Regions from separate parts of the Fibrobacter sp. UWS1 genome, predicted to be linked through region 2. Evidence: riboswitches for the same ligand, from Rfam matches in the RefSeq annotation. Region 2 holds a riboswitch; the other holds the start of a gene.

Region 1 (15,946 bases), 2.0 Mb from region 2:
ATGGATGGTCGCGTTGAAACCGCGACGCAAGGCGTCCAAGCCCAAAAATACGCCGAGGGTTCCGCCGCCTTCCAGCATTTCGATTTCGGAAATCAGTTTGGGGAGGGGAATATTGTAACCAAAATGATGATAAATGGCATGCAGACTAGTCGGTCCGCACGTAACATCATCGGGTTGAGGTAAAATTTTAACTTTCATAACGCCTTCACTGTTCTTTCGTCAAAAAAAAAGCCAATTGAAGCGGCTGAAAGAAAGGAAAAATATTACGAGAAGAGTCCTTTCACCTTTTCGAGCAGGGAATCGTCTTTGGCGGTGTCCTTGTCCTTGCGGATTTCAGAAAGCTGCTTGTAAAGATCTTTTTCTTTCGACGAAAGGTCTGTTGGAATAAATGCTTTTGCCTCGACAAAAAGATTGCCGCGACTGTTGCTGCCTCCATTTAATTGAGGAAGTCCTTGCCCTTTCAGGCGGAAAATGGCTCCGGGCTGAGTTCCGGCGGCGATTTTGATGGAAACCTCGCTGCCGTCTAGGGTCGGAATCCGTTGGGTCCCACCTAGCGCAAGCTTATAGACGGGAATGTCTATAGAGCAATGCAGATCGTCCCCTTCGCGGGTGTAAAAATCGTCTGTTTTTTCTGCAATGATGACGAGCAAATCCCCCGAAGCTCCACCGCGCGGACCGCAGTGTCCTTCGCCGCGAAGTTTCAGATACTGCCCTTCGGAAATGCCTAGAGGAATTTTAATCGAAATGGTCTCTTCTTCGAGAATACGCCCTTCTCCGTGGCAATGCGCGCAAGGTTTGGCGATGACTTCACCGGTGCCGCCGCAATCGGAACAGGTCGTTTCGCTTACCATCTGGAAAAAGGAGCGTGTGACATGGCGAATAGTACCTGTACCATGACAGGTGGGGCAGGTTTTTACCCCTTCTCCACCTTTCCCCGCGCATTCCGTACAAGGGGCGTATCTTTTTAGGCGAACCTTTTTAGTGGCTCCGGAAAGAATTTCTTTGTAAGAGAGCGCAATTTTGATTTGCAAATCCTGACCGCGTGGAGGACCTTGCCTGCCGCCGCTTCGAGAGGAACGGAATCCGCCGAATCCGCCACCAAAAATATCGCCGAACTGACTGAAGATGTCTTCAAAACCGCCGAAACCGCCGAATCCTCCAGCGCCGCCGGCACCTGGCATGGCGTGTCCGAACTGATCGTATTGGGCGCGTTTTTTTGAATCGGAAAGAACTTCGTAGGCTTCGGCAGCCTCTTTGAATTTTTCTTCCGCTTCTTTATCTCCCGGATTTTTGTCCGGATGGTATTTGATGGCGAGTTTTTTGTATGCGTGCTTGATTTCGTCAGCACTGGCGTTCTTAGCAACGCCTAGGACTTCGTAGTAATCTCGTTTCTCGGCCATATTGGAACTCTCTTCTTTTTTGCCTTTGGAATATGAATATTTTGAAAATCACATTAATAATGTGATATAAACAAATGGAAATGAGTAAAAAAGGATTTTCCCTCCCGAAGAAGGAAAAATCCTCTAGTTTTTTACGTCATGAAAAACATTAGTTCTTCTTGTCGTCATCGACAACGGTGTAGTCGGCGTCAATAGGACCGTCGTCTTTTTTACCCGCCTGAGCGCCGCTGTTCGGAGCGGAAGAGGCACTGGCTCCCGCATTCGGAGTTCCTTGTGCTGCTCCCGCCATGGAACCGAGCATGTTTTGCAGCTTTTCGACTGCGGCATCGATTTCGGCCTTGGAACCGTTGTCCTTTTTGTCCTTGATTTCTTGAATCGCGGCTTCAAGCTGGCTCTTGGTGTCGGCAGGAATTTTATCGCCGACTTCCTTGAGCTGTTTTTCCGCCTGATAGACGATCTGTTCGGCCTTGTTCTTGGCGTCTTCTTTTTCGCGGTCGGCCTTGTCCTTTTCGGCATTGGCTTCGGCGTCTTTCTTCATGCGTTCAATATCTTCTTCGGAAAGTCCGCTGGAAGAGGTAATCTTGATGGATTGTTCCTTTCCGGTTTCCTTATCCTTTGCAGAAACGTGGACAATGCCGTTCGCATCGATATCGAATGTGACTTCGATTTGGGGCACTCCACGCGGCTTGGGGCTGATGCCTGTCAAGTCGAAGTGTCCGAGGGTGCGGTTGTCGCGGGCATAGGTACGTTCGCCTTGAAGCACGTGAATGGTTACAGCGGACTGGTTGTCTTCTGCCGTCGAAAAAACCTGGCTCTTTTTGGTCGGAATCGTGGTGTTGCGTTCGATGAGTTTGGTCATCACGCCGCCGAGGGTTTCAATACCCAGGGAAAGCGGGGTGACGTCAAGGAGCAAAACGTCTTTGACCGAAGAATCGCCCGAAAGGACGGCTCCCTGAACGGCTGCGCCGATGGCGACGACTTCGTCCGGGTTTACGGTCTTGTTCGGATCCTTGCCAAAGAATTCCTTGACTTTGGCCTGCACAGCCGGAATACGCGTCGATCCGCCGACCAGAATCACTTCGTCGATGTCGGAGAGCTTGAGACCGGAATCTTCAAGGCATTTCCGGCAGGGACCGATGGTGCGTTCTACAAGGTCAGCCGTAATCTGGTCGAATTTGGCGCGGGTAAGGGTCAAGTCCAAGTGCTTCGGGCCGGTTGCGTCCGCAGTGATAAACGGCAAGTTGATATTGGTCGAAGTCGTTGCGGACAGGTCGATCTTGGCTTTTTCCGCGGCGTCTTTCAAACGTTGCAGAGCCATCTTGTCTCTCTTCAGATCAATGCCAGGATTTTCCTTTTTGAACTCTTCGTTGATCCAGTCGATAATCACTTCGTCAAAGTTGTCGCCGCCGAGCATCGTGTCGCCGTTTGTCGCTTTCACGCTGAACATCCCGTCGTCGATTTCCAAGATGGAAATATCGAAAGTTCCGCCGCCCAAGTCATACACGGCGACCTTTTCGCTCTTTTTAGAATCCAGTCCATAGGCGAGCGCGGCAGCTGTCGGTTCGTTCACAATACGGAGAACGTCTAGGCCGGCAATTTTTCCGGCATCTTTCGTCGCTTGGCGCTGCGAATCGCTAAAGTAGGCGGGAACCGTGATAACCGCCTGCGTTACCGGCTGTCCCAAGTAGTCTTCGGCGGTTTTCTTCATCGCCTGAAGAACCATCGCGGAAATTTCTGGCGGAGCGAATTCCTTGTCGCCGATTTTCACTCGAACCAGATCGTTGCCCGAACCGACGAGTTTGTAGGGCATGTGTTTTTCGGCTTCGCTGCATTCGCCTGCATGGCGACCCATAAAGCGTTTGATGGAATAGACTGTGTTTTCCGGATTGGTGATAGCTTGGCGTTTTGCCACGTGGCCAACCAGATGCTCGCCGTTTTTGCCGAAAGCGACAATGGACGGGGTGGTGCGGAATCCTTCCGCATTGGCGATGACGACCGGCTTGCCGCCTTCCATGACAGAAACGCAGCTGTTGGTCGTTCCGAGGTCAATACCGATAATCTTACTCATTGTAGATACTCCTTTAATTTTCTGCGCCTATTAAAGCAAAAATTGTGCCATTTTTTCAAAGTGTTGAAATTCATTCATTTTCGCCATACTCGTTTGAAAATGTTTCATTTTGAAACAGGGCCGGAAGAAACGATGACTTTGGCTGTTTTGAGCAGCTTGTTTTTCAGCCGGTAGCCTTTTTGAAAAACCTGCACGACATGGGATTCGGGCACGGTATCGGACGGCTGGTTCATCAGGGCTTCATGAATGTTCGGGTCAAAAGGCTCTCCAACAGGATCAAGCTGTTCTAGTCCTGCATCGGAAAGGATTTTTGCAAACTGGTCGTGAATCATCTGGATTCCTTTGGCAAAGGAATCGTAGTCTTTCTGCTTGTTGTTATCCGGATGGGACGCCCGTTCGAAATTGTCGAGGACTTCGGAGAGCTTTTCAAGGAGCTTGGCATTTGCTGTTTCAATGATGTCGAGCTGTTCTTTGGCCGTCCGGCGGCGATAATTGTCAAATTCCGCCATTAAACGCACATAACGATCTTTACTTTCGTTCAGCTGGGATTTTAGGCTTTCGATTTCGGCTTCCGCTTGAGATTCGGGAGCCTTTTCTTCCGCAGGTTGTTCTGGAGAAGTTTCTGCTGTGGATTCCGCTGCAGATGGTTCGGGCGTCGTTTGGGAAACTTCGTCTTGGGGTTCGGAAGAAAGAATTTCTTCAGCCTCTTTCATGATGTCGTCGTTTTGAGGGTCTTGTGTTTTGTTTTCTTCGGACATGATTTGCCTTTTTAATGGTGCGTTTTGTATGAATGCGTATAAGTAAAAGCAAAATGTATGCCAATGCTATTTGTGCTGAAAAAACGTCGTTTCCCGAAAAATTCGTTCTATTTTGAAACATTTAAAAACGACAAGGCGTCGCTTGAGCGACGCCTTGTCTAGAATCGGACAGAATCCGTAAGGATTACATCATGCCGCCCATTCCGCCACCCATGCCCTGCGGCATCGGAGCCGGTTTGTCTTCTTTCTTTTCGGCGATGACACAGTCGGTAGAAAGAAGCATCGAAGCGATGGAAGCTGCATTCTTGAGTGCGGTCTTCGTCACCTTTGTCGGATCGATGACGCCGGCCTGAATCAGGTCTTCGTAAGCGTCGGTCTTGGCGTTATAGCCAAAGCCATCCTTGCCTTCCTTCACCTTGTTCACAATCACGGAATCTTCGAGACCTGCGTTCTTGACAATCTGGCGGAGCGGTTCTTCAATCGCCCGACGGATGATCTTCGCACCGGTCTGTTCGTCCGCATTGTCGAACTTGAGTGCGTCAATAGCATTGGCCGCACGGATGAGAGCCACGCCACCGCCCGGAACAATGCCTTCTTCCACAGCGGCACGGGTCGCGTGCATGGCGTCATCGACACGGTCTTTCTTTTCTTTCATTTCGACTTCGGTAGCAGCGCCGACCTTGATGACGGCTACGCCGCCAGCCAGTTTTGCCAAGCGTTCTTGCAGTTTTTCTCTGTCGTAATCGCTTGTGGTCGTCTCGATCTGCTTCTTAATCTGGTTTACGCGCGCCTTGATATTGGCGGCATCGCCTGCGCCTTCGACGATGGTCGTATTGTCCTTGGTAATCGTTACGGACTTGGCGCGACCGAGAACGGAAATCGGGGCGTCTTCCAGCTTGGCGCCGGTTTCTTCGGAAACGAGGGCACCGCCGGTGAGAATCGCGATATCCTGAAGCATGGACTTGCGGCGATCGCCAAAGCCCGGAGCCTTAACGGCGGCGACTTTCAGCGTTCCGCGAATCTTGTTCACGACGAGAGTGGCGAGAGCTTCGCCATCGACATCTTCGGCGACGATCAAAAGGGATTTGCCCTGCTTGGCGACCTGTTCCAGAATCGGGAGAAGGTCCTTCATCGAAGAAATTTTCTTGTCATAAAGAAGGATGAACGGGTTTTCCAGATTGACTTCCATCGTATCCGTGTTGGTCGCAAAATACGGGGAGAGGTAGCCGCGGTCAAACTGCATTCCTTCGACGACTTCGAGGGTCGTTTCGGCTGTCTTGGATTCTTCCAAAGTAATCACGCCGTCTTTGCCGACTTTTTCCATGGCGTCGGCGAGCAAGTCTCCGATTTCGGAATCGTTATTTGCCGAAATGGTCGCTACTTGAGCGATGTGTTCCTTGCCGTTGATTTTGACGGCCATCTTGTCGAGTTTTTCGATGACGGCGGCTACGGCCGCATCCATGCCGCGCTTGATGTCCATTGGATTGGCGCCGGCGGCAACATTCTTAAGCCCTTCGCGGGTAATTGCCTGGGCGAGAACCGTTGCGGTTGTCGTACCGTCGCCGGCGGTGTCGCTGGTCTTGCTCGCGACTTCTTTCGCCATCTGGGCTCCGAGATTTTCGTATGTGTCGGAAAGTTCGACTTCCTTGGCGACAGAAACGCCGTCCTTAGTGACGGTCGGTGCGCCGTAGGATTTGCCAATCATCACGTTGCGTCCTTTGGGACCGAGAGTGACCTTGACCGCATTGGCGAGCTGGTCAACGCCTTTCATCAAACTTTCGCGGGCTGCGACATCAAATTTCAGTTGCTTTGCCATTTTGTCTTCTCCTAAATAAACTTGTTACCTGTTAAAGAATCGCGAATACATCGCTTTCACGGACAATCAGATAATCCTTGCCTTCGACGGAAACTTCCGTTCCGCTGTATTTGCCGTAAAGAACTTGGTCGCCGACCTTGATTTCCATCGGAATGGATTTTCCGTTTTCGTCCTTTTTGCCGGGGCCAACCGCAATCACCTTGCCCTGCATGGGCTTTTCTTTGGCGTTGTCCGGAATATAGAGACCGCTGACGGTCTTTTCTTCGGCCGGGGCCGGTTCAATGAGAACTCTGTCTGCAAGTGGCTTAATCATAAAGTTGTTACCTCGTTGTTGAATTTTCAACCGCTCGGAAGTATGCAAGAATCGTGCCAATTTGATTTTCCATTAAAAACGGCGCAAAATGAAAGTAAAAAGGCGATTTGTTTCAACGAACGTTTCATTTTGAAACGGTTGAGCGGTGAAGGAAGTTGGAAAGCGTTTTTTTATTTTCGTCCTTTTTCGAATTCTTGGAGCAAATTCGCTGCCGCTTTCTGTGGATCGGCCGCGCTCATGATTTCGGAAACGACGGCGATACCGTCGGCATAGGCTGCGCTGATGGCTGCGGCGTTTTCCAAGTGGATGCCTCCGATGGCTACCAGGGGATGCCGGGTCAGCTGTTTGGAACGGAGAACGCCTTCGGGACCGAGCGGGTGGTCGGCTTCGGCTTTTGTCTGGGTTCCGTAGGCCTGCACTGCCACATAGTCAAGGTCTTCGTATTGGTTGGCTTTCAAAAGCTGTTCGTCGTTGTCGCAGGAAAGTCCGATAATTTTATCCGGACCCAGAATTCTACGGGCGACTTCGTAAGGGAGGTCGCTTTGCCCGATATGCAGGCCGTCGGCATCGACCGCCAAGAGGATATCCAGCCTGTCATTGATGATGAGGGGAATGCCCGTGCCTCGCAGAATTTCCTTGACCCGAAGCGCCGTGTTGTAAAAATCCCGAGAGGACGCTTCTTTTTCTCGCAGTTGGACTACGGTTACGCCTCCGCGCACCGCTTCATGGACGACGCTTTCGACGGATCTGCCGAGTGCCAGCCCGGAATCGGTCACCAGATATAATTTTAGATAGTTGGATTTTTTCATTTTAGCGTCTCCGTTTAAATGCGATTGTGGATTTGCAGAACTTTCTTTTCAAAGTCTTCCAAGGAGGAGCCGACCACAAGAATCAATTTTTCCAGATTGATCCGGTCGGGAATGGTGATGACGTCCGGCATTTTGTCGGTCTGGTTCAGAACGCTTTCTAGATCGCGGTCGTAGTCGTTTCCGCGTTGCCAGTAATTCTTTGGAGTGGGCATGGCGACGGTGTGGAATTTGCTGTTTTTGACGGCGGCCAGAATTTTTTCGTTGCTGCGGAAGTTGGCGACGCACTGGGCCTGGGGAAATTTTTTCCGAATGGCAAGAAGCGTGCCCGCCATATATTGGCTGATTCCCATTTTGGCTTCGCGCACGGAACAGGTTTCGTTGTCCACCCGGAAAAGGCGACCGGGAATCGCGCAGACGTCTTCGTTGGTATTTCCGTGGACGGTATAGCCGATATTGGTTCCGATTTCGGGAAGCATTTTGTAGATGTTCGCCGCTTTTAAAGATTCGACGGTGGCGTTCAAGTTTCTGCACAGCCTGTCGTTTTCGGAAAGTCCGTTCCGAAGGTCGCCTTGGGAAAGAATTTCATTGGCGTGGAAAAAAACGTCCCAGAAAAAATCTTTGGATGGGGGAGCGAAGTCTTCGGATTTGCCGTTCCAAATGAATTTTCTTCCGCATTTTTTGGCGGTGAATTTACCGATGCGGGCACTGGGGATGCCTTCTTTGGCGAGAGCCCTTTGCAATTTTGCCGTCTCTTTGGGATCTGCGGCGATGACCAGGGTGCCTTCGCTGATGATTTCCCAAGGATTCAGGCCGAATATGGCGCAGATTTTTTGAATGTCCGCCGGGATTTTGTAATTGTCCGCATCGATGACGACTCCGAGTCCGCTGGCTTCGGCGACTTCCCAGATTCCGCGCTTGACTCCGCCTTCCGTCGCATCGTGCATGGCGTGGACGCCTTTGAATTTCGAGGAAATCTCCGCGTCTTTGACAACGGAAATTTCACGAATGCGCTTGGCGGCTTTCCGGATTTCGCGCTCGGCAAGTTTTCCCCGAAGCGCTTCGCCGAGTTCAAAACCGAGCAGGGCGGCGGCTTCGATGGCGATTCCTTTAGTGATAATCAAGTCGTCGCCTTTTTTGGCACCGCGCGGCGAGACGAATTTTTTACCGGTTCCCCAGACGGTGATTCCGCCGATGGTGGGGCACGTTACCGCTCCGTAATATCCCGTGTGTCCGCCCACAATGGAAATGCCCAGTCGGGTGGCTTCCGCGCTGATTTCCGAAATCAATTCGGCGATGTACTTTTGTTCCGTATCCGGCGGCAGAAGTAGGGAATACGTCATCAGTTGCGGCTTGATTCCCATGACGGCGACGTCGCTTGCCCCGATGTGGACCGTGACGTAGGCGAAATCCTTGGGCGTCATTCGGAGCGACGGGAAAATAGGGTCTTCCGCTATCGCCATATAGCCGTTTGGCACTTTAAGGATTGCCGAGTCCACGCCCATGGCGGGGCCGATGAGCACTTTGGCGTTTTTGGCGCCGGTTTTGGAAAGAATGGATTGGGTGAAAAAATCGTCGTTTACTTTTCCGATCATGATGTCTCCTACGCTGGCATTATCCAGATCAGGTGTTTGGGTCGAAGGATGCTACCTTCCTCTCAGCCGGATGGTTCCAGCTCCCCGAGAACACAATTATAAAAAAAGTGTTGCCATTATGGATGAATTTTTATATATTAGCGGTATGCAAAATTGTAAAAGCACTCGACTTCAACTTTCTAGCCTTCTATTGGGACGCTCTAACTGAAGCGAGCTTTTTACATATCTGTTTATACGACAGCCCGCTTCTCATTGACGCGGGCTTTGTTATTTTTGAATAAAAATACGCCATGCTTTCGTCAATGCGAAGGGCAAGGAGAACAAAATGGAATCGAAACAAAATCAAAGAAAACCTTTTATTTATGACGTGACTCTGCGCGATGGCAACCAGGCCCTTCCGAATCCCTGGAACAACGCCCAGAAAAAGGACGTGTATTTGCAGCTTTTGAAACTCGGCGTCCAAGGTGCCGAAGTCGGATTTCCGGCATCTTCCGAAATGGACTTTGAATCGTGCAAGGAACTTGCGATGCTGACAGCGCAAATGGCGAAAGAAGGGAATGAAGAGGCGCAGAAAATTGTGGTTTCCGGCTTGGCACGTTGCATCCCCAGCGATATTCAGCGGTGCTGGGAAGCCATCCAATACGCTCCGCATCCCAGAATCCACACCTTTTTGGCGGGAAGCCCGCTTTCGATGGAATATGTGCTGCACATGACCCCGGAACAGGTGAAAGAGCGCGCGGTCTCTTGCGTGAAACTCGCCAAGTCTCTGGTGGGCGATAAGGGCGATGTCGAATTCAGCGTGGAGCATTTTGGGGATTGTCTCGAAAATATGGATTTTGTGATTGACGAATTGAAAGCCGTCGTGGAAGCCGGGGCGACGACCATCAATTTGCCCAATACGGTGGAACGCTACCGTCCGTTCCTGTATGTCAATCAGGTCAAGCAAGTCTGCGAAGCCTTGCCGAAAGACGTGACGATTTCCGTACATTGCCATAATGATTTGGGCATGGCGACGGCGGCGACTGTAGAAAGCTTCTATGCGGGAGCGACCCAGCTGGAAGTCGCGTTGAATGGACTGGGCGAACGCTGCGGCAACACCAATTTTTACGAAGTGGTGGTCGCTTTGGCCAATTCGGGAACTCCCGTGGACATTCATCTCGAACGGATTTATGAAACGGCGATTCTCATTTCGCAGTGGTCCGGAATCAGCATCTACAGTCGGGCGCCTTTGATTGGTGCGGAAGCGATTGTTCACCGCAGCGGCATTCATCAGGACGGCGCGAGCAAGACGAAAGGAATGAAGAAGGGTGCCTACCGTCCTATTGATTATTCCATGATCGGCAGAACGCAGAACGATTCGTTGAGCTTTACCAGTCAGAGCGGTCGGACTGCCGTGTACGAAATTATCACTAAATTCGGTTATAAACTGTCTCTTGCCGAGGCGGCGGCTTTACAGCCTGTCTTGAAGGTCGTCAGCGAAAAGGAAGGCGAACTTCCGGCGGATCGCGTTCTGGATATTTTCCGCGAACGGATGGTGAATGTGAACGGTCGTCTGATTTTCAACAACATCGAAGTGATTCCGGACGAAAACCGCTTTATTTTCCATTTCAAAAAAGATGGCGAATCGCTGGTCAAGTCCGTGATGGCGGAAGGTCCCATTGAGGCGGCCATGATGCTCATGCGGGAAATCGGAATGCCGGTGGAACTTGTCAAATATCGCCAGTTGGTCGTTCCCGAACAGGATAAACTCTGGGCGGGTCGCGGGCTCAGCCGTATTGTGCTGAAAGCCGGAGACAGGGAGGTGGAAGGCCGCGGTGTTTCTAGCGATACTCTCAAGGCGAATATGCGCGCGATTTTCTGCGGCGTGAATTTGCTGTATAAATAATGGAAATGCGATGCGGTTGAAAACCTTGATTTCCTGCGAAGCTTTGCAGGCGCGAGTCGCGGAACTGGCGCAGGAAATTTCCGAAAAGGAAAAGGTCGAAGTGCTTGTCGGCGTTTTGACTGGTTCCTTTATTTTTGTTGCAGACCTGGCTCGGGCGATGCGTCTTGCGGATTTGCGGATTCAGTTTGTGCGGGCGAGCAGTTATGGCAATGGGACGGAACACTCTTCTTTTTCGGTAAACGGATTGGAAGACTTGGACATTGCGGGCAAAAACGTTTTGCTGGTCGATGATATTTTCGACACGGGACATACCCTGAAAAATTTGGCGGAAGAAATTTCCCGCCGCGGAGCGGCTTCGGTGCGGACGTGCGCCCTGCTGGACAAGCCCAGCCGTCGAGAAGTCGATTTCGCCGTGGACTACGCCGGTTTTACCATCGAAAACCGGTTTGTGGTCGGATACGGTCTGGATTACGCCGGAAAATATCGTGCGCTTCCGGAGATTGCCTGTTTGTGCGATGGTGAAAACTCAAAAAAGGAGAAGTAAATGCAGAGTCGAATTAAAGAAACCCTGATTCTTGCGGTGGCGGTGATTTTTTCGGGAATCCTTGCCTATAACGGTTTTTGTCGAATGATAAATAAAGATCGTTCCGTGACGGTGCGCGGCTTGGCGGAGCGGGAAGTTCCTGCCGACAAGGTCTTCTGGTCGGTCAGTTTTTCGGAACTGGGCAACGAAATTGTCCCTCTTTACCACAAAGTACGGGAAAAGGATTCCATCATCGTCCAATTCTTTATGGAAAGGGGGCTTCCCCGGGAAGATATTACGATTGACGCCCAAAGCATTGAAGATGCCTATGCGGACCGCTATCGGGATCAGAGCAAACGTCCCGAATTTCGCTACACCATGACCTCGACGATTACCGTCGCATCGTCAAAAGTGGAACTGGTGCGGAACCTTCAAATGGAAGTTGCCGTCCTTGCAGGGAAAGAGATTCTTGTCAATTCGGGATTTGCCCGTTATGAATTTACCGGTTTAAATGACATCAAGCCGGAAATGATAGGGGAGGCTACCCGGAACGCGCGCCAAGCGGCGGAGAATTTCGCCAAGGATTCGCAGAGCAAAATCGGCAACATCCGAGAAGCGTCTCAAGGCGTTTTTTCCATAGAGGATAGGGACGACAACACTCCTACGATAAAAAAAGTCCGTGTTGTAACGAGAATCGACTTCGCTTTAGATTGACGTTTGACAAGGAAGACTTGCGAGCGAAAACGATTTGTTGCAATTTTGTAAAGCTCCTGGACAATTTTTTAGAAACCGGGAGCTTTGTTTATCGAGCCAGCTTGGGGAATTTTGGAGAATTTTAAAAAGAATGCGACAGATTTGCTATATTCTATCTACAAAAAAGACAAAAAAGTGTGGTTTGTTTGCTTGTTTTTGTGAAATTTTTGAAATTTTGCCTATTTGATGAATTGGCATGGTTCTTGCAAAAGAACGGGCAAACAACCATAAGGAGTACACAGTGAGTATTCAAGATGAATTCGGCAGCCTCGTCTTCAGTGCGAAAACGATGGGGAAGTATCTTTCACACAAGACCTACGAAAGCCTTCTCGCCACGATGAAGAACGGTTCCGCCCTCGATCCGTCTATTGCGGATGAAGTGGCGGCAGGCATGAAGACCTGGGCGATGGATCATGGTGCTACGCATTTTACGCATTGGTTTCAGCCGCTGACCGGCACGACTGCGGAAAAGCACGATGCCTTTTTCAATCCCGATGGCGAGGGTGGCGTTGTCGCTTCCTTTTCGGGCAAGGAATTGACTCAGGGCGAACCGGATGCGTCCAGCTTCCCGTCGGGAGGACTTCGCGCCACATTTGAAGCTCGCGGCTATACGGCTTGGGATCCGACGTCTCCCGCTTTTATCAAGAAGAACAATGACGGCGTTGCCGTTCTCTGCATTCCCACCGTCTTTTATGGCTATCATGGCGAAGCGCTTGACAAGAAGACGCCCCTTCTTCGCTCGCAGACGGCTCTGGTCAAGCAGATTCATCGCGTGGCGAAGCTTTTTGGCATTGAAGGCTCGGAACGTCCTTTCGCCACTCTCGGACCGGAACAGGAATATTTTCTGGTCGATGCCGAAGTTTACAGCAAGCGTCCGGATTTGATTCAGACCGGTCGCACGCTTTTTGGCGTTCGCCCAGCTCGCCACCAGCAGTTGGAAGACCATTATTTTGGCAAAATCAAGAATCGCGTTCTTTCGTTTATGGCGGAAGTCGATCGCGAACTCTGGAAGCTCGGCGTTCCCGCCAAGACTCGCCACAATGAAGTCAGCCCGGCGCAGTTCGAATTGGCTCCGGTTTTTGAAGAGCAGAATTTGTCCTCGGACCACAATATGCTGACGATGGAAGTTCTGCAGAATGTGGCGGAACGCTATGGCATGGTCTGCCTGACTCACGAAAAGCCTTTCGATGGAGTGAATGGTTCCGGCAAGCACAACAACTGGTCCATTACGGGGCCCGACGGCAAGAACTGGCTTTCTCCGGGCAAGACTCCGCACGAAAACGCGAAGTTCCTTATGGTTCTCGTTTCGATTATCAAGGGCGTCGATACTTTCGCTCCGCTTCTCCGCGCCAGCGTGGCAAGTGCCGGCAACGATCACCGTCTCGGCGCGAACGAAGCGCCTCCGGCGATTATTTCCATCTTCCTCGGCGATCAGCTGACCGACATCATCAACCAGCTGGAAAAAGGTACGCCTTCGTCTTCTAAAAAGGGCGGGGAAATCGAAATCGGCGTTTCCACTCTCCCGAAACTGCCGCAGGACGCGACCGATCGCAACCGCACAAGTCCATTTGCTTTTACCGGCAACAAGTTTGAATTCCGCGCCGTTGGCAGTGAACAGAGCTGCTCCACGGCGAATACGGCATTGAACGCGATTGTCGCTTGGGCCTTGGACGATGTGATGAACCAGATTGAATCCCTGACGGCGAAGGGTACGGAATTTAATGCTGCCCTGCAATCCGTCTTGCAAAAGGAAATCAAGGAACACAAGCGGGTCCTCTTTGACGGAAACGGTTACAGTGAAGAATGGAAAGCCGAAGCGGCCCGCCGAGGCCTTCCGAACCTGAAGACGACGCTTGATGCGATTGAAGCGTATCGCGATCCGAAGGTGGTCAAGCTGTATAAGGACTATGGCGTTCTTTCCGAAGTGGAACTGGAAAGCCGTTACGTCATAGAAAAGGAAAAATACGAAGCCGTTGTCGCTCTCGAAGCGAATTGCGCTTGTCAGATGGCGAAGACGATGTTCCTTCCGGAAAGCATCTCCTACGCGGTGGAACTTGCGGAATCGGCTTCCTCTCTTTCGGCATTTGCGCACTCGGGAGTTTCCAAATTGGCAAAGAATGCCGCCGATGAAGTAGAAGCTCTGACGGCGGAAATCGAAAAGCTGGAAGCCGCTATCGACAGTGCAGATACGGCGAAAGAACTGGAAGGAATGCTGAACGTGCGTAAGCACGTGGATGCTCTGGAACGGATTGTTCCCGAATCCCAGTGGCCGATTCCTGGCTACGGAGAAATGTTCTTTATTGGATAGCCTTTTCTAAAGAGTATAGGAACGCCCCGCGATCTGCGGGGCGTTTTTGTGTATCCAAGCGATAAGTATAGCGGCAAAAAAGGACTCTGTCATCGACCGATGCAGGCTGCGAATTGACGGCGTAATGTACAAAGAATTATTGTTATCCGCTAAACTTTAATTCATGAATTCATAATCCCCAAAACGTCCCGTTTTCAAGGAAAACGGGACTTGTTTCAAAATACGAGCCCCCTTCAGTTCAGTTGGGACAGGAATGACTGCTGTGATTGCGGTGGAGCGAGTCCACCGACGTATGCATCCCTTACAGCCTTTATTGGAGATTCCAGGAGTTTGTACAGGTCTACGTAGTAGGTTGCACACTGGCGTATCAGCAGAACCGTGCTGGAGAAACTCAGCTTCCTTTTTGTCTGCGCACGAACAATGGCTGTCAGCAGGTTAGCTATCATTACTATCCAGATCTGTATCCGGATCGCATTCTCGCTGTCTCCGTAAAAGAAATGAAGCGGAAAATTCTGCTTGAGACTGCGGTAGAAGGTTTCTATCTGCCAGCGTCTTCGATAAATTTCGACTATTTCCTTGGCAGGAAGTTCATTGTTGTTCGTAAGCAGCCGCCATGTCTTTCCCGTCTCCTCGACATAATGTTCGACTATGCGGGCCCTGTGAACTCGCTCCTTCTTGCGGGAGACAAAATGAAATTGGACATTCTCGTCCCGAAGTATGTTGTCTGAAACGGGGTTGTCCGACACATGGTCGTACTTGAGGTTCTTCTTCATCCTGGTCACGTAGGTCGTTTTCTTTTTGGAGAAGCTCTCGAACAACTTGTAGTCGATGTATGCCCTGTCTATAGCAAGAAATGATTCCGAGGGAAGCTTGACTTTCTTGAGTTCAGTGCTGTCATGTTTCGCTGCCGGGGTCACGATGACGAACTCCGGCGCTCCAGACGAATCCTTCATCACGGTGTGCGCCTTGACTCCGCCCTTCTTCTTGCCCAGCTTCGGGTTCCTGCCGGCACCCTTCATCACGTCGGTGAAGAGGGAGACAGTCGTCGAGTCCATGACATAAAGCCTTTTGGACCAAAAATAGTCCCGGCTGTCCGCTAAACAGTGCTCGTACTTCTTGTGCAACTCATGGTAGAGCCGTTCGAATATCGCGGCCGGTCTCCGTCCGTTCGCGTCAGCGAATGTGCTTCTTTTGGGGATCTCCGTAAGTCCGGCGTGGACTAGCCGTCTCGATTCCGCTTCGAGCCCCAGCAAGATTTGATTGATGGACTTGTACTGCTCCATGACGGAAAACAAGAGCACAAGCAAATGCTGGTACGCATCGAACTTCTTGACATAGCGTTCCCCGCCGTTCTGTCTAGATAGGGACAGGACAAGGTTCTTGGGAATAAGCTTCATTATCTGGGAAAATACCGGCTGTCCGCTAAAGTTGCTATCTTTCATACTGCTTTTGGTTCCTTTTATTTGTGGTTATTTAAAACGATACCAAAAGTGACGGCTCTCGATTATCGGGAACCGTCTTTTTTTATAACTTTTCTACGAAATTGATTAACTTTTAGCGGACACTATTAACAAAGAATATATTTTACACGAATTCAAAATGCCATTGTATGGGTTTTAAATGAACATTCGGGAACAGTTTAATCTAATCGCCAAAGAATACGACGAAAACCGCAGAAAATTCATCCCGTGTTTTGACGATTATTACATCGCATCCACCGA
Region 2 (15,946 bases):
CGCAGCGACCAGCGCAAACATCGAAAAGGAAACCTCTTGAATGTCAGCAAAGGATTCATCGTCCAGCGCATCAAATTCCGCCGGGGAAATCCCCCACAGCGAAAAAAGCAAGTCCCCGCCCGAAACGTCTTCGCCGACTTCTTCGGCAAGAGTGTGCTTGTCAAACAACGGCTGGATGTATTTGCAACCGTTGAAATCCGAAGCGACAGAAAGCGACGCTGTAATTCCTAAAAAGAACAGCAACCAGCGACGCCCCCGAAAAGCAGCCCGGGCAAGGCACGCGCCCATCAAAATTCCCACGAACCATTCCGCGCCAAAAAAGAAATTCCACAAGACGCGAAGCGAGACGCTTCCCTGAACAATGGAATAAAGCGGCGACAAGACCGTCAAAGTGACAGCCCCAAAGACGAACAAATTCCAAGTGTTTTGCAGCAATTTCTTTTCCCGAGTTTCTGTCGGCAAGCTCCGTAAAATCGCCCGGAACAAATAGGCAAATCCCCAAACCGAAAACAAAAACAGCAAAGGCAAAACGACATCCGCCACCGTGAACAAAGTCGAGAAAATGGAAAGCATAGCCAAAAAATCCAGAGCATAAAGCCCCGCATAATAAAGCGCGCAAATCGGGACTATCGCCGCAGAAAGCAGAGCGAGAAAAAGCGAAAATTTTACGGGATACTTTTTCATACTCTTCAAAATTAGCATTGTTTACAAAGATTTCGCCCTCTTTTTACACAAAGGCATTTTCTTTTCACCCTTATTTAAGTATACTATTTCCGTCTACTTGAGTTAAGAGACGAAATCGCCGGGAAGACAACCTCGGCAAGGAGAAAACATGAACGAAGAAAAAAACACCTATCGGGCAGAACGCCTGCTCGACAGGGAATACGAAACCTGGAACAGGGAATTTTCCGTCAAAAGCAATCCGATTGACGAAGATGACGGTTCCTGGTGGAACGACGAAAAATAGATTCGTCGTCCAAAAGCCCAAGCAGCCCTGGAGATGTTCTTCGGGGTTTGTTTTTTCTCCCTCCGGCAAAGTCTAGTTCCGGCGGGAAATTTTTCGCCATGGGGTTCCTTCTTTTCTGCCAGCCAATCCTGAATTATCTTTCGTAAAAAAAGGCTTTTTTAAAATTCCACAGCTGACGATAATCAAAGCAACGGAAACGGCCGACCAAAGAAAATAGGACTTCAGGCTCATGTAGGCTCCGAAATTCATAAAATACCGTTGAGCGGCAGGGAGTTCAAAGTTCCCCGTCTGCAATTGTCCCAAAAGATTTTCCGTATTGATCGGAAAGTAGAAATGCGAAAGCAGCAGTTGGAGAATCACGAGCGCCGCCACCTGAAATTTACCGAGATCCCACTTATCCAGAACGGTTCCAAGGGGCAAAAGTAAAACGGGGAGAAGGGACGCCAAATGGCGGCTTTCGCTGTCCAGCATCAAGACGAGAAACGCCCCAAAGAGGCATGCGAATCCGGCAGAACGGTCGACGAAGTCTCGGGAAAAATCCCGAAAACCAAAAAGAATCAGCATTGGCAAGATGCCGTAAAAAGCCACAAAACCAACGAACGAAATCAGCGGGTATTTCAAGGGGCGCAGCAGAATTTGCAGTCCGAAAATCGAACTGCTGCTGAAAAATTCATCGTTTGTATGCAACGACAAAAAATATTTGACAGCAAGCCACGCCACTAAGAAGCTTCCAAGAACTTTCCAACGGCAATTTTTCGCCGATTTCCAAAAATCCAGCGATATCGACGAAGTTTTGCGAAGCAAAAAGAAGAGTGCTACTAGAATCGAACAAAACGAAAACGCCGTCAAAGGCAAATTCGTTTCGCGCATGAGCAAATTCCGCACAACACCCAAGTGCCCAGCCAAGCACAAAGCGGTTATCGATAAAGCGGCAAAACTCCCGTAGAGAATCGGGAAAATTTTCCACAGTTCAAACTTCCTTCCTGTTTCGGATTGAGAAAGCGGCTTGTCCAACACCTGCATCAAAATGATTTGCACAGTCACGAGAGGCCACGTTATCATTCCCAAAACAGCGACAATTCCGTTGCAAAAGAGTGTGTTCTTCAAATAAAAATAAACACTCAGAAGCGAAAGAGTGACCGCGAATGCATCCGTTTGAAAGGGCTCGTATCCGCAATTTTTAAGAGTGAAAAAATTCAAGAAGAGGACAGCGAACAAAACCATTTCCGTCGCTGGTTGCCAGCGAAGGATTTTGGATATGGCAAAGAATAAAGCGATTTGCAGCAATAGATTAAATAGGTGCAGCCCGAACATGGCGGACATCAAATTTTCATCGGTCGCCGACACTCCTAAAATCTGAAAAACGTAGTGGACACCCAAAAAGGGAAACAGGCGCTGAATGCGAAATGCGTCGTATCCCGAATCCCAGAAATCAGCGGAAAAATTCTGCGCCACAGAACGGTAGAATTCGCCGTCAAAACCGGCACCGTTGTTGATCGGAATTTTTTCACCGTAAAGGCTTGCTCCAAAAAGGACAAGGAGCAATGCGACCATACAGAATTTTTTCATTTTGAACTCAGCCTCGATTTTAGAAATTTAACATTCCAACGCAATTTTCTATTTTTGTCCCCGTGATTCAAATTCAAAATATTACCAAATCTTTCGGGATTCAAGAACTTTTTAAGGACGCGAGCTTTTTGGTCGGGCCGCGGGAACGCGTTGGCATTGTCGGGCGCAACGGCAGCGGCAAATCGACTTTGTTCAAAATGATTCTCGGCGAAGAATCCTTGGACGGCGGAAAAATCGACATTCCCAAGAATTATACCCTCGGCTACTTGAAACAGCATATCGCGTTTTCGCACAAAACCGTACACGAAGAAGCCTGTTCCGTTCTGAAAAAAAACGAAGACGGATGGATGGACACGCACCAGGTGGAATCGATTTTGTTCGGTTTGGGATTCGATGCGGAATCCTTGCAAAAAGATCCGATGCTTCTTTCCGGCGGTTTCCAGATTCGGCTGAACCTCGCTAAAGTTCTAGCGAGCGAACCGAACGTGCTTTTGCTCGACGAACCGACAAACTACCTGGACATTATTTCGACACGCTGGCTCACGCGTTTTCTGCGCGGATGGAAAGGCGAAGTGCTGCTGATTACGCACGACCGCAATTTTATGGACAGCGTCTGCACACACGTCGTCGGCATTTACCGCAAGAAATTCCGCAAAATCCAAGGAACTGTAGCCAAATTCAAAGAGACCGTAGCGATTGAAGAAGAAATGGCGCAACGCACGCAGGAAAACGAAGCGCACAAGCGCGAGCAGCTGGAGCGCGTCATCGAGCGATTCCGTTTTAAGGCGAGCAAAGCGGCAATGGTGCAATCCAAAATCAAAGCGGTAGAAAAACTGGGAACGATAACCCGCCCGGAGCACGAACGCAATCTGGAATTTTCGTTCAACGAAGCGGGTTTTCCCGGCAAGCGCATGATGCAAATCAAGGATTTGCGTTTTCACTTTGACGGCGGTCCCGACCTCATCCAGAATTTGTCCGCGGAAATTTTCAAGGGCGATCGCATTGCGATTATCGGGCCGAACGGTCGCGGAAAAACGACCCTTTTGAATTTGATTGCCAACGAACTCAAACCCGTCAGCGGCGAAGTCGTCTGGAATCCGAACGTGCAGCTGAACTATTTCGGGCAGACGAATATCAACCGCTTGGACTTGACGAAAACCGTCGAAGAGGAATTGCAGTCAGCCATCACCAACGCCGAACGGGGGAAAGCCCGCAGCCTTGCCGGCCTGATGATGTTCAGCGGGGACGCCGCGCTCAAAAAAATCAACGTCCTTTCCGGCGGAGAACGCAGCCGTGTCCTTTTGGGAAAAATCCTCGCGACGCCCTGCAACCTGCTTTTGCTGGACGAACCGACGAACCACTTGGACATGGAAAGCATCGAAAGCCTGATCGACGCGTTGGAAGATTATCAGGGAACGGCGATTGTCGTTTCGCACGACGAAGAACTCCTTCACGCCTTTGCGAATAAGCTCATTGTATTTGACGGCGGGCGCAGTTTTGTTTTTGAAGGCAATTACGCCAGTTTCCTGGATAAAATCGGCTGGCAAGAAGAACGGGGCGAAAACGTTTCCAAAGTTTCCGTAGAAAAAAGCAACGGGGGATCTGCAAAGGCGGATATCCCTACTCCCAAAAGCAAGGAAAGCCGACAAGCCCGAGCTGCCTATATCGAAGAGCGGGCAAAAATTATCCGCCCACTGGAAAAAGAAATTCAAAGACTCGAAGCGGACATCCAAAAATCCGAAGAATCGGCAAAAAAAATCGAAGCCGATCTTCTTGCCGCTTCCGAAAAAGCGGACGGCGCACAAATTGCCAAGCTGGCTACAGCTCTCAATGCAGAAAAAGTAAAGGGCGAAGAATTGTTCGCCCAATGGGAAGAAACTTCTTTACGCTTGGAAGAAGCCAAAGAGAAGTATCCTCTATGACTTAAAACCGTTTTAAAAGCGAGCCTAACGGATTTTTGCCCGCTTTAAAATCGTTTCTGCTTGAAGCTGGGAAAGGGCGTCGATTAAAGAAACTCGAAAGCTTCCCGTTCCTTTGTCCGCTGATTTTTCATAAGCGATTTCTCCGGCAATTCCCATGGAAGAAACTCCCGCCAACGCCGCGACGAACATATCGTCCGAAGCACCTGCGTATGCGCCCGTAATCGCCGAAGTCATGCAGCCCGTGCCTGTCACCTTGGAAAGCAGAGCGACACCGTTATCGACTTTTGCCAAGCGGAGTCCGTCACTCACAAAATCCGTCTTGCCGGTAATCACGACAGAGCAATTTCTTTCTTTCGCTACTTTTTGGCAAATCGCCTGAGCATCATTTGCCGAGTCGCCTTCCGAAACATCGACTCCCTTCGTCGAAGCCGAAACGCCAGCGACAAAAGAAATTTCCGAAAGGTTCCCGCGCAAAATGGAAATTTTCAATTCCTGCAAAAGACGTTCCGTCGTCTTGTTGCGAAAAGCCGAAGCTCCCGCACCGACCGGGTCAAAAACAATCGGAATATTCTTTTCGTTCGCCGCACGCCCCGCGGCAATCATCGACTCAACCGTTCGGGCATTCAACGTGCCAATGTTTATCACCAACGCCGAAGAAATGGACGCGATATTTGCCGCTTCTTCTATCGCATCCGCCATGATCGGCGAAGCTCCAATGGCAAGTGTAGCATTCGCCACGTCGTTCACCGTCACATAATTGGTGATGTTGTGAACGAGGGGAGATTTTTCTCGCATCGCTGTATTCAATTTGGCAAATGCTTGCAGATAAGACTTGGTGTCTTCCATTATAACTCCTTTTTCGCTGGCATTACCCAGTTCAAGTTCGCGGGTCGAAAATCACATTTTCCTCTCAGCCGGTTGCACCAGCTCCCCGGGGGATTGTTCAGGCTTTCCGTTTGTAAAAAGCCGACACAAATATAGAAAACGACCGGCGAAAAAGAGTTCCTTTATTTTGGGTACTTATATACAGATTTGCTCGTAATCGCTTCGCGCAAGTTAGCGGTTCGTGAGCTTCGATTAGTTCGACAAGCTCACAAACCAAAACTCAGGAACCGCCTGCCGAAGGGCAGGGACCGGTTGAGAGTTGGAACTGAAAACTAATAACTGAATTCCCCTTGCGAAAAAGAAAACTCCCGCTTTGAAACAATTTTCATTGCGGGCATTTTGCGTAGAATTGTATAGAGTTTCTTTATTTTTCGGTCTTTCGACGAATGCCCCAGCTGCGCGTCACCTCTTTCTTTTGCGCATCGCCACCCAGAACGCCGATTTTCAAATCGAGCTTGGTGATGTAGGCTCCCGTAGAAACCAAGCGTCCTTTATTGCTGCGCATATTCCAAGCCAAATAGATGTAACCCGGATTTTGCGTGCAGTCGCCGCCAAAGATTTCGTCCGTGCAAAGAAGTTTTCCCTTTGCCGCATTCACATACACTCCCAAATTCGTGTAGAATGTCGCGTCGTATTTGACGTAGAGGCTTTCGGGGCTTGCTCCTGTCGATGCCGCCAGTTCGCCCAAGTCATAACGAATCAGGAATCCGGGCAGCCCGACTTCTTTTTCCATGCGTTCATAAGCGGAACCCAAAGCGACTTTGCGCGGAATGATCGTCTCCGCCTTTTCATACTCCGCAAGCTGTTCCGGGTCGGCTTCAAAAAGCTTCGCCGAAATAATATCGATGTATTGTTCGCCGACGATGCGAACCCAGCGGTTATTTTCCGCCGCCGCATTATTCGACAAGTCTTTTATTACCCCCGGAGCGAAGCGAATGCTGTCCCCCACGGAAGGAAGCGTCCCGTTTTTATTTGAATAGAAAACTTCATAGCGGGCGGTTTTCCGCGAGCCGGAAACCGGGAAAATATTCTGCGAACTTTCCAAGCCGTTTCTCCACGCTTTGAATTCAAAGATCGAATCCAACTCGAAGCTGTTCGAATCCACCGCTTCGCTAAAAACAATCGCCAGCTGGTAAATGTTTTCGCTTTTCGGGGTCACTATCGCATTGGTTATCACAGGTCCAATCCGGTCGTGAATTTTTCCAGAGACCCGGAAGTCCAACGTGTCCGTGGCTCCTGTCAAAGTGTCCGTCACCGCCTTGCGGAAAAGGCTAGAATAGCTTCCCGCATAAACCGATTTAGAAGTGTTTCCCGTAAAGAGGAACGACAGCAGAGAATCCTTTTCAAAAACCAGAAGCGAATCCCGGTAACGATGCTTTTCCACACTAGCGCGGTCGTTGCCGTGCCATGTCGAATCCCCAAACAGCCACGCAACCGAATCGGGCACATTGTCATCCACAATCGGCTCTCCGTAAGAAAGCACAAGACTGTCAGCGATACCGTCTCCATTGCGGTCGCGCATATAGCCGCCATTCGGAACAGGGACAGGCGGTTTTTCCAGCTGGATGTTCGACCACGTCAAAATGTTTTCATAGGCGGGTCCCAAAAGCTGAAAGCTACCGTCCACGACTGCAGCCGTCCCCATCACATACAGCAAAGCGCGTCCGCCGACAATTTTCACGGAATCCACAAAGCCGCCCGCTTCATCGGAAAGCACCAAAGAATCCGGAGTCAAAAAAGCCAGAGTTCCGTCACAACCGCTATCGCAAAGAGCACCCATGTAATAAGCCATCACGCGGACAGGGTAGGGAATAAACGCATACTGCCCCAAGCGAACGGAATCCGGGCTGATTTCATTCCACAGCGAATCGGCAAAGACCAGCGTCGGCAACGGATACTCCGGCACCGAGAAATGAATCGAGGAAGCCTGAGACAAATCCGATTCCAAAAAGAAGAAAAGCGTGTAAGAACCCGGAGGCAACGTCCTGGATCGCACAATCGCCGCCGTATCGATGGAGAATCCCGCCATCGTTTCCGAAACCAGAATGCCGCCGTAATTCAAACCGGGAACCAGCGTGTCTCCGTCATCGGGCAATCCCTGTCCCATCAAAATGAACAACGACGGTGCAGGAATCGTATCCACTTTCGCTACGCTGGATACGTCGCAGCTCAACGATTTATCGACAAGCATCTGCCAGATTTCGTATGAAATCGTGCCGTCCTTGGTCGGAATTTCAACAGGATAGTAGGTTTTTTCCGTTTCCAGATTGATGGAAGTGCGCATTTTGAAGTTGGAACCAGTCGCATTGCGCTCCGAGAAGAAAATGCGGAAAGGATAGGTTTCGCCTTCAATCAATCCCAGCGAATCCAAATCGACTGCGCCTTCGACAGGGCTGTGACAACCGCCGATATCGACCACCAGCCGATTGTTGATGAACACCCACACATCGTCGTCGCCGCGGAATTCAAAATACTGTCCCTTCACATATTGGAACTGCGCCGAAATTTTCATCGAAAAGCTGTAATTGTGTTTGCAGCCTTGCACGTCCCAATCGAATTTCGGATTCTTCACCGTCTTCGCCGAATCCAAGTATTCAAAATCGTCCAGCGGATAAAATCCCGGATTCACCGGGTCGTTGCAGCTGCCCGCTTCCGTAATGTCCGCAAGCCAAAAGCCTTCTTCATCCAAAGCCAAATCGATGTCCCGGCAAGTCGCATTCGTATATTTGTTTCCCGCCGCATCCGTCGCCAGCGTTTCGGGAACAAACCACCTTTCAATTTCATGCGCCGCCGCACACTGTCCCCACGGATAAAGCAAGGAATCCATCCGGGCAGGCAGACCGTCCACCAGCGTGTCCCGCACCATCCCGCGGACGTGCCCCTGGCATTTCTGGTTTGTCTGGAGGGTTCCCGTCGAATCCAGGAACGTTACCGAAGTAAAGGAATTGCCGTCGTAAATGCCGCCGAAATCCACATCGACATCGTTCGGGTGCGATTCCCCCGCCCAGTCGATAAGCATCGCCGAAATTTTCATCGTCGGGCAAATTCCCAAGCGTCCCGGAAACTCGGAATAAATCTGCGGCTTGCTAGCGCTCGTCGGATAAGGCAAAACCCACGCCATATCGGAAACGGCAAATACCGAATCCAGCGAAATCGGATCGCCTTCTTTAAGCCCATTCGCCGTATAGCGTTCAAAACCAAAAGTCTGCTTGAAGAGCACGCTCCAATCCGTCACGTGCTTGTAATAAGAAGCTTGGTACCAGCCGCAGGTATCCTTCGAGAAAGGACCCATTTTCACCGTATCGCTACCGACAAGAAGGGACGGCGTCATGTTGTCCCACGGACTCATCACCCGCACAATTTTCCGTTCCAGCGGCGCAAAGGAAATGTCCAATTGCCCGTTCACGCTTGTCGAAGTAAAAAGCCACGCTTCGTAAACACCCGTCGGGAAAAACTGCGAAATCGCCGGTTTCTCGGAATCCTTAAAATACACGACCTGCGGCCATTCGTTTTGCAGCCGATACAAATTCACCGTCGTCCCCGACGAAACCCACTCCGCTTTTGACGTCACCGAAGTCGGGAATTCGTAATGCCACCAATACGGATACTCGCCCGTCGAATCCATCGCCGTCGGATTGTTCAAAATGTTGTTGCCCACCGAAATAAAGAGCGGCTTGTCGCGGAAACTGGTATTCGTCCGCCACGGATGATAAACGTGAAGCACTCTCGTCGAATCAAAACATTCGCCCAGCGAACCCATTTGAGCGGAAACCGTCAAATCGCCCAGCGTTCCATCCACATAGACCGTGTCATTTGCCGAAAGCGCCAGCGACAAATCCAAAGTCCCCTCTGCAGGAGCCGTCAAATAAGAAGCATGCATCCGTTCAAAATACGCCGTTTTCAAAACGTTCGACTTCAACATCGCCGGCGTAATCGCCCCATAAAACCATCCGCACTGACTCGCATCATCCACGGCAAAGCGCATCATCACGGAATCCGCACCAAAAATCATCCGAGGGAGCGCCTTATTGCCCCAAGGGCTTTTGAACCAGACGACTTTAGAACCGGGCGCGATAAAACTTTTCGTGTAGCCGCCGTCCGCATCCGTCCAAAACCAGACCTCCGTATCGCTCCCGAAAGTCGAAGACATCTTGAACGCATACGCATTACCCCCGGCATCTTTCCACGGGACGCAATTGTTGTTATTGTAATTCCAATCCGAAGAATCTGGGCACGCCTTTACATCAAAGCTCTGCCAGTCCTGAAAATCGCCAACGGACTTGTCCCATGTATAAACAAACCAGCCATCGCCTTCAGAGGCCATTTTCGTCACCGATGTCGTTCCAAAGTCGGGATTATAACTCGTCGTCCCGCCCAAAATATGCAACTGATACGACGCTTTCGCCGCATCATTTCGCCACGGAAATTGAATATGAATCGTCAAAGCCGCCTGCGACGCCGAAATCAGGCACAGCAAGGCAACGCAAAATAAGCGATGCAAACGCATCCTGCCCATAAACACTCCTTTTCAAACACTCGCACCAAAAATAAATTTATTCGCCTATGCGCTCTGTAAATAATTGCAAAACCTTCCGGAGCAGGGAATCGCGGCACGAGAAAAGCAAAATGCGCCAAATGGAGAAGCGAAATGCGCTATCGTCGGAACGCCAGCCACACGACAATTCTTCTTATTCAGGATTTCATTTTCCGGACGTTGCGGCAAAATGCTTCGCCCTTTGCCGCCGCTCTCTGGCGTTATCGGCGGGAAAAAGCAAAAACGTCCCGCCCATCCGCCGTCCGTTCAGCCAAATTTCATGAAATTTGTCCGAACCCATCCGGGCTGCGGTCGCTAACGCAAAATTCGACACTCCAATCCCCCGCAAAATCATCCTCTCGAAAAATTAAGATTAACTCTTGACAATCTTTTTTTTTATTACATTATATAAAACAACTGAACAAAGAGGTTCCAATGAAAAAAATTCCCATCCTCCTTCTTGCCCTATTCATCTCCGGCTTTTTCATCGCCTGCAAATCGGATGAAGAAAGATGTCGAGATGGCGACCTAAACGCCTGTTCTAAAGTTTTAGTCAAAAAAAGCGTCAAAGCCCTCGAAGGCTTAAAAAATGAATTCAGCTTTTAACAGAAGGAGTCCCATATATGAAGAAAATCTTTATCTCTGCTCTGATTCTGACCTTCGCTGCGTTTTTTGCGCGGTATTGGTTCAACGCCAAAAAAGAACTTTCCATTTCCAAAAACAATACTCATTAGGAGAAAATCATGGCTGCAGCCTCCCTTGTCCTCAGCATCCTAGCCCTCATTTTCGCTTTTAGCCTCGTCTATGGATGGCTTGGTTTAATTTTGGGCATTCTAGCAATTATTTTTGCCGTCCTCGGGAAGAAATCGCTAGAAAACCAAAACAAATCTACAGGTGTCGCCACCGCAGGTCTTGTTATGGGAATCATCGCAACCTCTATTTGCGGAATCACATGGGGATACTGTGTTATATGCGCCGCCATTTTGTAGAGCGCTTTCTTATTCCTTTCGCCAGTTAAGAACCTTAACTGGCTTTTTATTTTCATTCTCTATCCTCCAAAAATTGACCGTTCATGTTACCCTTTCTTTCCATTGGCAGCTTAAACATCCCTTCTTACGGGATGTGCATCGTTTTCGGTATCATTCTGGCGTCCCTTTGGGTAAAAATCGACCCACATTGGAAGGACATCGACTTTGATTTTTTCATTCTGATTTCTGCCTGCATTTTTGGCACAGGCTTTTTAGGGGCAAAAATCGCTTTTATCCTCGTCTCCTTTCCCTTTTCTTTTCAGGCGTTCCTTTCTTCTTTTAGCGCGCCCGGAGGCTTCGTCTTCTACGGCGGACTTTTGGGTGGTGCACTTGGTTATTTAATCGGGATCAAAATATCCTGCCAGCGGAATGCGGATTATATCAAAATTTATGCAGTACTGATTCCGTTTTGCCATGCATTCGGGCGTATCGGGTGCTATCTTGCCGGTTGCTGCTACGGGAAACCTTACAGCGGATTCCTCGCGATTCCTTCTGAAAATGTAGCGTTTGGGAGGCCAGAAGACATTTCTTATTTTCCCATTCAGCTGGTCGAAGCTGTATTCCTTTTCGCCATTTCCGCATTCATCTATTTTTTTACATCGAAATACCAGCAAAGCCGCATGGCGAACTCCGCAGCAAAGAACGCCAACCCGTTTTTCATCTACCTTTTTCTCTATTCGCTAATCCGCTTTATCCTGGAATTTTTCCGGGGCGATTCCGTCCGCGGGATTCTTTCCTGCGGGCTGTCCATTTCGCAAGCCGTCAGCCTAATACTATTTATTCTGTCATCCTCCTACATTCTTTTCAAAATTTGGCTGGAATTCTTTGCGGAAAAACAATGCATGTTCTATAAAAATTTTTGGGAATAGGGGAAAACCCAAACGGGAACCGAGCGGGAGGGCTTCCCGGGGCGGCAAGGAACGTCGTCTTTTCGTTTTAAAACAAGGAGGGCCCCCGCGCGGATGCGCAGGGGCCCGTGGATCCGGCGGCGACCTACTCTCCCGGGCCCGAAGGCCAGGTACCATCGGCGACAGGTGGCTTGACTTCCGTGTTCGGAATGGGAACGGGTATGACCCACCGTCGATGACCGCCGAAATTGAAAACTCTCAGTACGGGATCCCAGAAAAGGAAAGTGCGGGGCGCGAAGCTCCGAACGGGCGCCTGCAGGGACCAAGCCGCCCACGCGCGGCAAAGCCACATCGCCGAAAAAAAAGGAAAAGCCTCACGGGCTATTAGTATCGCTCGGCTCAACGCGTCGCCGCGCTTACACCTGCGACCTATCGACGTCATCGTCTATGACGGCCCTTCAGGGGGTTGCCCCCGCGAGACCCTATCTTGGGAACGGCTTCACGCTTAGATGCTTTCAGCGTTTCTCCGATCCGCACATGGCTACCCGGCGGTGCCGCTGGCGCGACAGCCGGTACACCAGAGGTGCGTCCGTCCCGGTCCTCTCGTACTAAGGACAGGCTCCCTCAAGTCTCGTACGCCCACACCGGATAGGGACCAAACTGTCTCACGACGTTTTGAACCCAGCTCGCGTGCCGCTTTAATTGGCGAACAGCCAAACCCTTGGGACCTTCTCCAGCCCCAGGATGCGACGAGCCGACATCGAGGTGCCAAACCTCCCCGTCGCTATGAACGCTTGGGGGAGATCAGCCTGTTATCCCCAGAGTACCTTTTATCCATTGAGCAACGGCCGTTCCACGCTGTACCGCGGGATCACTAAGCCCTACTTTCGTACCTGCCCGGCGTGTCCGCCTCGCAGTCAGGCTCCCTTTTGCCTTTATGCTCTGCGCGCGATTACCGACCGCGCTGAGGGAACCATTGGATGCCTCCGTTACCTTTTGGGAGGCGACCGCCCCAGTCAAACTGACCATCAGACACGGTCCCCCGCCCCGGTCAGGGGCGCGGGTTAGGCCTCAAGCCTTGCAAGGGTGGTATTTCAAGGGCGGCTCCGGAAGGGCTGGCGCCCCGCCATCAAAGCCTCCCACCTATCCTACACATCCAAGGCCTAAAACCAATGTCAAAATTCAGTGAAGGTTCATGGGGTCTTTCCGTCCAGGTGCGGGATGCCGGCATCTTCACCGGCACTGCAATTTCGCTGAGTCTCAGGAGGAGACAGTGCAGAAGTCGTTACACGATTCGTGCAGGTCGGAACTTACCCGACAAGGAATTTCGCTACCTTAGGACCGTTATAGTTACGGCCGCCGTTTACCGGGGCTTCGGTTCAGCGCTTCTCCTCGCGGATGACGCCTCCCGTTAACCTTCCGGCACCGGGCACGTGTCAGACCATATACTGCCCATTGCTGGTTCGCATGGCCCTGTGTTTTTGGTAAACAGTCGCTTCTGCCATTTCTCTGCGGCCTCCCTCCGCTCGCCCTGCGCGGGGTCACGGAAGGGGGCTCCCCTTATCCCGAAGTTACGGGGTTAATTTGCCGAGTTCCTTCTCCTGGGTTGTCTCAAGCACCTTGGGCTTCTCGCCCCATCCACCTGTGTCGGTTTACGGTACGGGCTCCCTCTCGGCTCCCTTAGGGGGTTTTCCCGGCACCGGCTGGGATCTCTCGGGCTCGGGCCGAAGCCCTCCCCCGGTCCGGAGTCTGGGGCATGTGGAGGGGGGATTTGCCGCCCCTCCGCCTTGCGCTCCTTCCGCGGCGTCCATCTGCCGCTCGATCCTGCCCGATGCGTCGCCCCGTCGGTCGTATCGCCTCGAAGGAGGCCGGGGACTCTTGACCCCGTCTCCATCGGCTACGCCTCTCGGCCTCGTCTTAGGTCCCGGCTGACCCCGGGAAGATTAACTTTACCCGGGAAACCTTGGATTTTCGGTGCGCGGGCTTTCCACCCGCGTTTTCGCATACTCATGCCAGCATTCTCGTTTCCGGTACCTCCAGCGGGCATCGCCACCCGCCTTCCCAGGCCTGCGGAACGCTCTCCTACCGCTCCTTGCGGAGCCCACGACTTCGGTGACGCGCTTAGTCCCGATAATTTTGGGCGCGGGACCGCTCGACCAGTGAGCTATTACGCTTTCTTTAAAGGATAGCTGCTTCTAAGCTAACCTCCTGGCTGTCTGAGCAGTCCCACATCCTTTCCCACTCAGCGCGTACTTGGGGACGCTTAGTCGGTGGTCAGGGTTGTTTCCCTTTCGTCCGCGGATCTTATCACCCGCGGGCTGTCTGCCGCGAATCGGTGCGCCGGTATTCGGAGTTTGGTTGGGTTTGGTAAGCGGGTGTGCCCCCTAGTCCATCCAGTGCTCTACCCCCGGCGGCCTGTCGCGACGCCATACCTAAATATGTTTCGGAGAGAACAAGCTATCGCCCAGTTTGATTGGCCTTTCACCCCCACCCACAGCTCATCCGAACACGTTTTAATGTATATCGGTACGGCCCTCCACGGGGTGTTACCCCCGCTTCAGCCTGGCCATGGGTAGATCACTAAGGCTTCGTGTCTGCCGCGTACGACTGGACGCCCTGTTAAGACTCGCTTTCGCTGCGGCTCCGGCCCTTAGGGCCTTAACCTCGCCGTACACGAGCAACTCGCTGGCTCATTAAACAAAAGGCACGCCGTCAGGAGGATGAATCCCCCCTCCGACTGAATGTGCGCACACGGTTTCAGGCTCTGTTTCACTCCCCTCTCGGGGTGCTTTTCACCTTTCCCTCACGGTACTCATCGCTATCGGTCATTCGCTCGTATTTAGCCTTGGAGGGTGGTCCCCCCGGTTTCAGGCAGGGTTTCACGTGCCCCGCCCTACTCAGGATGCTGCCAAGCGCCCTACCAGGTCCCTACAGGCCTGTCACCTGCTGGGGGGGGCTTTCCAGCCCGCTTCGGTCCCCGGATGGGCGTCACGCGGCAGTCCTACAACCCCGGGATCGCTCCCGGTTTGGGCTCCTCCCCGTTCGCTCGCCGCTACTTGGGGAATCTCGGTTGATGTCTTCTCCTCCAGCTACTTGGATGTTTCGGTTCGCTGGGTTGGCTCCCCGTGGCCTATGTGTTCGGCCGCGGGGTGCCCGGGTCGCCCCGGGCGGGTTGTCCCATTCGGATCCCCGGGAGTCAATGGCTCCGTGCGCCTCGTCCCGGATTTTCGCAGCTTGTCGCGTCCTTCGTCGCCGACGAATGCCTAGGCATCCCCCGTGTGCGCTCTCTCGCTTAATTCCTCGTTCCAGCGATATAGCTCTCGCCTCGCATGAGCGGCTCGGGCCCCGTCTTCTCGACGCCCTCGCTCGAAATTGCTTCGCTTCTCGCTTGTTTCTATTCTCTGGAATTGCTTCCCGTACTGTCAAGTGGCTAACCAATTCAAAGATTGATTATTCAAAAACTTATTGCTTCAAAGAGTATGGAGCTAAGGAGACTCGAACTCCTAACATCCAGCTTGCAAAGCTGGCGCTCTACCAGTTGAGCTATAACCCCACGCTTTTCAGCGAATGGGCCTGAATGGACTTGAACCATTGACCCCCGCCTTATCAGAGCGGTGCTCTAACCAACTGAGCTACAGACCCTAGACTCATTGAAATGCTTAGAGATGTACTTGGTGACGCCGAGTCGAGGCGTGCCGGTAGCGGCCCTCTCGGAACCGCGGTTTACTCCTTAAAGGAGGTAATCCAGCCGCACCTTCCGGTACGGCTACCTTGTTACGACTTAGCCCCAGTCAAAGGTCTTGCTTTAGGCGCTGGCTCCCTTGCGGGTTGGCATCGCGACTTAGAGCACTCCCTTCTTCCATGGCTTGACGGGCGGTGTGTACAAGGCCCGGGAACGTATTCACCGTGGTGTGCTGACCCACGATTACTAGCGATTCCAGCTTCACGGAGTCGAGTTGCAGACTCCGATCCGAACTGAGGGCGGCTTTGGGGATTGGCTCGGCCTCGCGGCCCCGCTGCCCATTGTACCGCCCATTGTAGCACGTGTGTGGCCCAGGATGTAAGGGCCATGAGGACTTGACGTCATCCACACCTTCCTCCGGGTTGTCCCCGGCAGTCTCTCCAGAGAGCCCCCTTGCGGGCGGCAACTGGAAACGTGGGTTGCGCTCGTTGCGGGACTTAACCCAACATCT

Evidence for each region. A riboswitch is a leader RNA that binds a small molecule or an ion and turns the genes downstream of it on or off. The one in region 2 is predicted to bind thiamine pyrophosphate.
Region 1: it holds a riboswitch for thiamine pyrophosphate, as region 2 does, so the genes downstream of both, BGX14_RS00185 (thiamine-phosphate synthase family protein) here and thiM (hydroxyethylthiazole kinase) in region 2, are expected to answer to the same signal.

The regions. Positions count from the first base shown of each region.
Region 1 is NZ_NSGW01000001.1:31,532-47,477, forward strand. Features, by position in the region: gene BGX14_RS00150 (peptidase-C39 like family protein) at 1-198, opposite strand, end outside; gene dnaJ (molecular chaperone DnaJ) at 264-1,400, opposite strand; gene dnaK (molecular chaperone DnaK) at 1,549-3,468, opposite strand; gene grpE (nucleotide exchange factor GrpE) at 3,573-4,226, opposite strand; gene groL (chaperonin GroEL) at 4,411-6,042, opposite strand; gene groES (co-chaperone GroES) at 6,074-6,355, opposite strand; gene thiE (thiamine phosphate synthase) at 6,526-7,164, opposite strand; gene BGX14_RS00185 (thiamine-phosphate synthase family protein) at 7,179-8,756, opposite strand; TPP riboswitch at 8,745-8,853, opposite strand; gene leuA2 (2-isopropylmalate synthase LeuA2) at 9,082-10,641, shown strand; gene hpt (hypoxanthine phosphoribosyltransferase) at 10,652-11,185, shown strand; gene BGX14_RS00200 (SIMPL domain-containing protein) at 11,186-11,878, shown strand; gene BGX14_RS00205 (glutamine synthetase III) at 12,114-14,225, shown strand; gene BGX14_RS00210 (IS4 family transposase) at 14,459-15,667, opposite strand; gene BGX14_RS00215 (trans-aconitate 2-methyltransferase) at 15,846-15,946, shown strand, end outside.
Region 2 is NZ_NSGW01000001.1:2,024,179-2,040,124, reverse strand. Features, by position in the region: gene BGX14_RS08855 (hypothetical protein) at 1-684, opposite strand, end outside; gene BGX14_RS16290 (hypothetical protein) at 833-967, shown strand; gene BGX14_RS08850 (hypothetical protein) at 1,040-2,536, opposite strand; gene BGX14_RS08845 (ABC-F family ATP-binding cassette domain-containing protein) at 2,599-4,458, shown strand; gene thiM (hydroxyethylthiazole kinase) at 4,483-5,304, opposite strand; TPP riboswitch at 5,297-5,402, opposite strand; gene BGX14_RS08835 (fibro-slime domain-containing protein) at 5,708-9,859, opposite strand; gene BGX14_RS08830 (hypothetical protein) at 10,044-10,232, opposite strand; gene BGX14_RS15545 (hypothetical protein) at 10,313-10,483, shown strand; gene BGX14_RS08825 (hypothetical protein) at 10,680-10,922, opposite strand; gene BGX14_RS08820 (prolipoprotein diacylglyceryl transferase) at 10,950-11,774, shown strand; rRNA gene rrf (5S ribosomal RNA) at 11,886-12,000, opposite strand; rRNA gene BGX14_RS08810 (23S ribosomal RNA) at 12,117-15,053, opposite strand; tRNA gene BGX14_RS08805 (tRNA-Ala) at 15,234-15,306, opposite strand; tRNA gene BGX14_RS08800 (tRNA-Ile) at 15,322-15,395, opposite strand; rRNA gene BGX14_RS08795 (16S ribosomal RNA) at 15,486-15,946, opposite strand, start outside.